Regions from separate parts of the Paenibacillus sp. Pae15 genome, predicted to be linked through region 2. Evidence: predicted binding sites of a transcription regulator. Region 2 holds the regulator's gene; each other region holds the start of a gene.
The links. Region 2 encodes LexA, which represses DNA repair genes until DNA is damaged. Its sites were predicted from a motif close to CGAACATATGTTCG; they were not measured.
Positions count from the first base shown of each region.

Region 1: the regulator LexA is predicted to act here: its motif matches at 1,440-1,453, upstream of NR121_RS15565 (YhjD family protein).
Region 3: the regulator LexA is predicted to act here: its motif matches at 1,219-1,232, upstream of NR121_RS16025 (DNA polymerase IV).

Region 1 covers NZ_JALJRM010000018.1:11,868-14,143, reverse strand. Annotated here, with positions in the region: gene NR121_RS15570 (stalk domain-containing protein) at 164-781, opposite strand; gene NR121_RS15565 (YhjD family protein) at 1,051-1,398, opposite strand; gene NR121_RS15560 (MBL fold metallo-hydrolase) at 1,584-2,276, shown strand, end outside.
Region 2 covers NZ_JALJRM010000036.1:3,210-5,485, forward strand. Annotated here, with positions in the region: gene NR121_RS22200 (aldo/keto reductase) at 1-206, opposite strand, end outside; gene NR121_RS22205 (DUF896 domain-containing protein) at 223-417, opposite strand; gene yneA (cell division suppressor protein YneA) at 508-873, opposite strand; gene lexA (transcriptional repressor LexA) at 1,017-1,637, shown strand; gene NR121_RS22220 (SDR family oxidoreductase) at 1,894-2,276, opposite strand, start outside.
Region 3 covers NZ_JALJRM010000018.1:107,164-109,439, forward strand. Annotated here, with positions in the region: gene NR121_RS16025 (DNA polymerase IV) at 1-1,166, opposite strand, end outside; gene NR121_RS16030 (cyclase family protein) at 1,455-2,213, shown strand; gene gloA2 (SMU1112c/YaeR family gloxylase I-like metalloprotein) at 2,200-2,276, shown strand, end outside.

The sequences.
Region 1 (2,276 bases), on a different contig from region 2:
CACGCCCATGGTCCCAAGTCAATGAAAGGAAAACCTCATCATCGGATTTCTTTACCGTGTACAGCCCGGGGCTCCGCACAAAAATCCGGCCCGCCAAAACAAGCTTCACAACAGCCCCTAAAAAAGCAAAAAGGACGGCGTTTAGCGCCATCCTCATTCGGTTCTACTCTCCGGAAACGATCAGTTTCTCCGAGACTACGGTATAACTGCCCGTTTCGCTATCTTTAATGGAAAATTTCACTACATATTTGCCGGCTTCATTAAACGACACGTTAAACGGCCACGGATACCAGAAGCTTTCCCTTTGACCGCCGACGACCTTCTCATGAACCGCCACTTCCTCGCCGCTAGGCGATATGATGGAAATCTTAAAGGAGTGGATCGGTATGGTCAGGCTGTCCACTTGAGCAAATACCGCAAAGTCCAGCCGGTCTCCCTTTTTGACTCCGCCAAACGGCTGATTAATGGAATAATCGTCATTGACTTTCTTCGCTACAAACATGTGTACATTCGGCTTGTAAATGGATACGGTCTTCGAGGCGTCATCCCATTTGACCAGAGCTTGCAGAGATTCGGACAGGGCACGAACGGGAAGCACGGTGCTTCCTTTAATCAAAAAAGCGGGTGTCTCGCCGTCCTTGAACGGTCTTTCCGCATTGTTAATCAGCACTTTGGCTTTCACATAACCTTCAAACTCGCCCCACATGGAACTGGCGTAGACCCCTGTCGTCCCGAAGAGGGAAAGCGACAGCATCAACGTCAGCAATCGCGGCACCTTCATTTCAAGCAACCTCCATCGTGTTCTTGGTATGTTATCTTATACTCCGATGGTTCGCAAGAGTTGCGGTGTTTGTGGGAAAAGCCCAAACTTTTTTGAAAAAAAATCTATATCTAGTTATTTATAAAGGTATTCACTGATTAATTATACAAAATATGCCAATAAGGACGCGAACATGAATGTCGAATGATGTCCCGTCTTTTTGACGAGCTGTGACGTTTCGTGCGCTTGCCCGGGAAATTCCCCGGTCTTCCCCGTGCTGTCTGCGGGGCCTACTCCTTTGCTTCCAGCAGTTCCTGCAGCTTCTCTTCACACTTGCCCCTGAGCACGGCCGGCATGATCGAGCAGTGAAATTCGTAGCCCTGATACACGTACATGACGTGATAATTCCGCTCCGGCGTGATTTCTTCAAGCACGATGCGGCATCCGCTCTTGCGCAGCCGCTGTTTTATGCCGACGTGCTCCCTCTCCACCCGAATGGACAGCCGTTCGAACAATCCGTTCCAAATCCGGGACAGCTTCATCGCTCCGGCGTATTTGCGGTCCAGCTCCAGCGCTTTAAGCAGATGCAAAGTCACTATATATTGATGAATCCACAGCTCTATCGCACTATTCCGCATATTCGCCCACCCGAAATTTCATGATCTTTACCTCATTATATAGAACATATGTTCGTTTTTCAATCCTTATCCCCCCATTCTTTCCTGATCCAAAACCTGTCAAAATGTTCTTGAATCCTTCATAAAAAACATGGTAGATTAAATAATATTCGGCTGGTATGCCATAGGCGAGTGGAGGATCGCGAATGAGCCTGCAAATTCAAATGATCGGTACGGGAAGCGCATTTGCCAAAAACTTTTACAACAACAACGCATTGATTCATGCCGACGGCTTCACGTTATTAATCGACTGCGGAATTACCGCTCCCAGAGCATTGTACGAGCTCGGCATTCCGCTCGACCGGATCGATGCGGTGCTCATCTCACATATCCATGCGGATCATGTAGGCGGGCTCGAAGAACTTGCTTTTCAGTACAGGTATGTATTCAAACGTAAAATCAAGCTGCTCGTCCCGGCTCCGCTGGAAGCCGTCTTGTGGGAGCATACGCTTCGGGGAGGACTTGAGAACAAGGCGGAGGGCCTTGTCGGCTTGAACGATTATTTCGAAGTCGCTGCTTTGGCGGAACGAACGCCGACTTCCATCCATCCGAAACTGACCGTGGAGCTGCTGCCTACCGATCATATCCCCGGTAAAGCGAGCTACTCCTTTCTGCTCAACGGCAAGGTGTTTTACAGCGCAGACATGAGGTTTAGCAAGACGCTGCTGACCGGATTGCATGAACAAGGCTGCGAAGTCATTCTGCATGACTGTCAATTGTTCTGTCCCGGTACCGTACACGCTTGCCTTGACGAGCTGCTTACTCTGCCCGAGGAAGTGCAGGAAAAAGTGCTGCTTATGCACTACGGAGACAACATGTCTGAATTTATCGGCAAAACG
Region 2 (2,276 bases):
CGCTCCCGAATCGCTTTTCCCACGATCTCTTCGGAAACACCGGAGACATACACATCCGCCGTATCAATAAAGTTTCCTCCGCGATCCAAAAAACGATGAACCATTTCAATCGAGTCTTGTTCGTTTGTCGTATTTCCGAATGTCATTGTTCCTAAACAAAGCTCGGAAACGGCAATTCCGCTTTTGCCCAAAACACGATAATTCATCCCTTAACCCCCCTTCTTACTTCTTCTCTTCCTGATCAACAAACTTGATGTTATCCAGTTGACCACGCAAGGAGGTTTTAAAAGAATCGATATACTTCCTTCTTAATCCATTGCGTTCATCCAGTTCGGCATCGGTTAGCCCTTCCGATTTCGCTTTGCGGGCCAATTCGTTAATTCGCCGCACCAATGCATCATGATTCGATTCACTCATGCCGATCCTCCCGGTAATGTCATTTCAAATTATACTTTGACATTACCGAATCTGATTGTCAAGAGAAGCAATACGGCACATGCGCAGCGATTAGGGAAGCAACAATTTTTGTCCTACTTGCAAATGGGAATTCTTAAGATGGTTGATCCCTTTGATCTGATGTATATATTCCCTTATATCCTGTCCTTGGTCCGCATATTGAGAGGCAATGCTCCAAAGCGTGTCCCCCGATTCAACCTCCACGTAAGAATATATCTGAGGCTGCGAGGATGCCGCATGAACATCTTGGTCAAAAAAGAAGCTGAACATCGTAGAGATAAAGAACACTGCACAAAAAAGCAAGGCACCCAAAACGGCAGCGTGAACATATGTTCCCTTATTATTATCATTATGCTTGGTTAGCATTACCTGGCGGGAATGATAGTTATGTATAAGCCGAGAATTTTGAATCATCATGATCGACCTCCAAACATTTGTTCTGTTTTTAATCTATCAGGAACATTTGTTTGTGTCAACCATTTATTCGAACTTATGTTTGTACGAACTCCGGTTCTATGTTATACTTCTAAGTAATGATTACCAAAAATGGAGTGATGATCTTGAGCAAAATTTCCAATCGGCAGCAGGCGATTCTAGACTTTATCAAGAATGAGGTCAGAGAAAAAGGCTATCCCCCTTCAGTAAGAGAGATCGGAGAGGCTGTGGGACTGGCATCCAGTTCCACAGTTCACGGGCACTTGGAACGTTTGGAAAAGAAAGGAATGATTCGCAGAGACCCGACGAAGCCGAGAGCTATTGAAATATTGGACGGAAGCTCGGCGGACGGCGCATTCTCCGTATCGGTTGCCAGAGTGCCTTTGATCGGGCGCGTTACCGCCGGCGTACCTATTACCGCGACGGAGAACATCGAGGATTACTTCCCGCTGCCCAGCCATTATGTAAAAAATGATAACGTCTTTATGCTAAGCGTAATCGGAGAAAGTATGATCGAGGCCGGTATTCATAACGGGGATTATGTTATCGTACGCCAGCAGCAAACCGCCAATAACGGAGATATTGTCGTTGCCATGACCGAAGACGATGAAGCGACAGTGAAAACCTTTTATAAGGAAAAGGATCATATTCGACTGCAGCCTGAGAACCCGACGATGGAGCCGCTGAGACTCAAGAACGTCACGATCTTGGGCAAAGTCATTGGTGTATTCAGAAATATTCAATAATTTTTTCCCTTTCACCGCCGATTCCGCCGGTTGAAAGGGATTTTTTATATCAACGCATTTATGGCGAGTCTTTGGAAAGCGAGGAAGGATTTTACCGCTGAAATCCACTTTTTATGAGCCCAGTGCACCGCAGGAAATCTTGTTGAGCGTTTGCAAGCATATGATCTGCGTAAAATAAGCCTGTTCCGGCGTTATGCGGATAAGCGGCTTGTTTAGGCTTGTTTATATATGATGCTCAATTAGAAAAACCAAAAATCTACGTCGTCACCATAGCTCCACCGTTGACATGAACAACCTCACCGGTCACATAGCTGGAATCATCTGATGCCAGAAACACGTAAGCCGGAGCCAGCTCGAACGGCTGCCCTGCACGCTTCATCGGAGTATCCAGGCCGAAGCGCGATACTTCATACGCCGAATAGCTGGAGACGATCAGCGGAGTCCAGATTGGCCCCGGAGCGACGGCATTGACCCGAATTCCCCGTTTCACCAAGGATAGAGCCAGCGAACGCGTGAACGAGACGACGGCTCCTTTTGTGGAAGAATAATCGATCAGCTCGGGTGCACCTCTATATGCGGTGATCGAGGCCGTATTCACAATCGCGCTTCCCGGCTTCAGATAGGGAAGCGCGGCTTTCG
Region 3 (2,276 bases), on a different contig from region 2:
TCTAAAGACCTGATTTTTTCTTGATCCTCGAATAAGGTAAGCTGATAATTTTGATCATTCGTTAACTGGCTTAAGGTGACGCCGAGGCGGCGTACTGGCATATGGTCCCAAAAGCGATAAAAAAGCTTCTTCACGGCTTTGAATACCGTATTCGTATGATTCGTAGGGTCCGGCATCTTCATCCGGCGGGAAAATCCGGTCGGTGCTTCGTAGGGGCTGCACATGCAGCTCACCGTCACTACGGAACCCATATATCCTTTACGCCGGCAGTCGCGGCAGACCTCCTCCGTGAGCTCGAGAAGGATCGTGTCCACCTCGGTCGTTTTCGTGTAGTCTCTGGGTAAAGTCATCATGTGTCCGATGGACTTGGGCGGAGTATCAAAGGTTTTGGGAGTAACCACACTTTCATCCAGGCCGTTCGCCGTCCGCCACATCACCTCGGCATGGATATCCGACTGCTTGCCGAAATAGGCACGGAATCGAGCTTTGAGGCGCGGAAGCGGCGTTCTCGCGATATCGCCTATGGTATGCATGCCAAAGCGGGTAAAATGAGCCGTCATACGGGAGCCGACTCCGAACATCTTATTTACGGGCTGAGGCCACAGTAAATCTTCCACTTGTGAAGCGGGTAGGGTAAACACGCCGCTCTCATTCTTTTTGGCCCATATATCGGTTGCGATTTTAGCCAGTATTTTGTTGGAACTGATTCCGATCCTCACCCATACCCCGGTTTGCCTCAGGACCTTCTGTTGAATCGACCGGGCAATCGTTACAGGATCCCCGAAAATGGACAAGCTTGCCGAAACGTCCAGAAATTGCTCGTCGATGCTGAATACTTCAACAAGATCGGTATACTCTTCATAGATTTGTGTAATCATCAGCGAAACATCGATATAATGCTGCATGCGGGGACGTACCACAACCAGATCCGGGCACTTGTTCAATGCTTCGCCAAGCCGTTCGGCGGTGGTTACTCCATAGCTTTTGGCTATAGGACAAGCGGCCAGAATGATTCCGGACCGGCGTGCGGGATCTCCCGCCACAGCAACGGGTTTATTTTTGTATTCCGGGTGATCCGCTTTTTCTACGCTGGCATAAAACGACTGACAGTCCGCCAGCATGATGGTGCGCGCGCTCTTGTTAGAAGTTGAAACGGAAGTCAGCATATGATGTTCACCCTCACTTACAGAACGTATGTTCTTAACATACACAGGATAGCGAACAAATATTCGTATTTCAATAGGAGAGCCTCAGGTAATTTTTTCCGAGACCCGATATTGGGGGGAGAAGGCTGGACATAAGCGGCGCCTATGGAAGATAATGGTTAGAAGAGATAAACGTCCCGGATAGGCTTGGGAGTTCGTTTGTTTCCGTTTATGAACTTCTGCGTGCCGTTATTTGGCCTGAGGGTCTATGGTTGGATGGGTCATAACCTGTGAGGAGGATGAGAAACGATGAGCAGTGTTCGAAATCTGCTTCATGCCGTTGAGAGCATGGAAATGATCGATTTAACCCATGTGCTGGAGGAGGATATGCCGGTTTATCCGACGCACTCGCGCTATTTTCATACCAAGTGGGATTCGTTCGAGACAGGAAGTCCGGCGCTTGTGTGCCAACTGCTCATCAATGAACATTGCGGTACGCATGTAGATGCTACGGGAAACTTCTTGAAGGAAGGGGAGCCTGCACACCGGTATATGGCGGAAACACCCCTGGAGCATTGTATGGGAAGGGCGTTGACCCTCGATTTCTCCAGCTATGAAGCTTCGGATCTGGTGTCCAGGCAAGAGGTGCTCTCGTGGGAAAGGGAACATTTTTCCATTGAAGAAGGGGATATCGTATTATTCCGGTTTGGCTGGGACCGGTATTGGACGCCGCGATCCGCCGGCCGAACCTACACGGCCAGTTGGCCCGGTCTGAGCGAGGAAGCTGCCGCCTATCTGGCATCCAAAAAAATAAAGGCTGTGGGATGCGATACGCTGGCCGTTGACAGTTCGCATTCAGACGGCTATCCGGCACATTATCAGCTTCTCGGGAATGGCATTACCATTTTTGAAAACCTGAAAGGATTGGAGCGGATTGCCGGAGAATCCTTCTTTATCGGTTTTCCGCTCAAGATTAAAGGCGGTTCCGGCTCACCGGTTCGGGCGGTTGCTTGGATTCCGAAGAATGAGGCCAGGAGGTTATCTGTTCATCATGCTGAACATCAATAAAATACATCACGCCGCTATCATTTGCTCCGACTATGCGAAATCCAAAGCTTTTTACACGGAGGT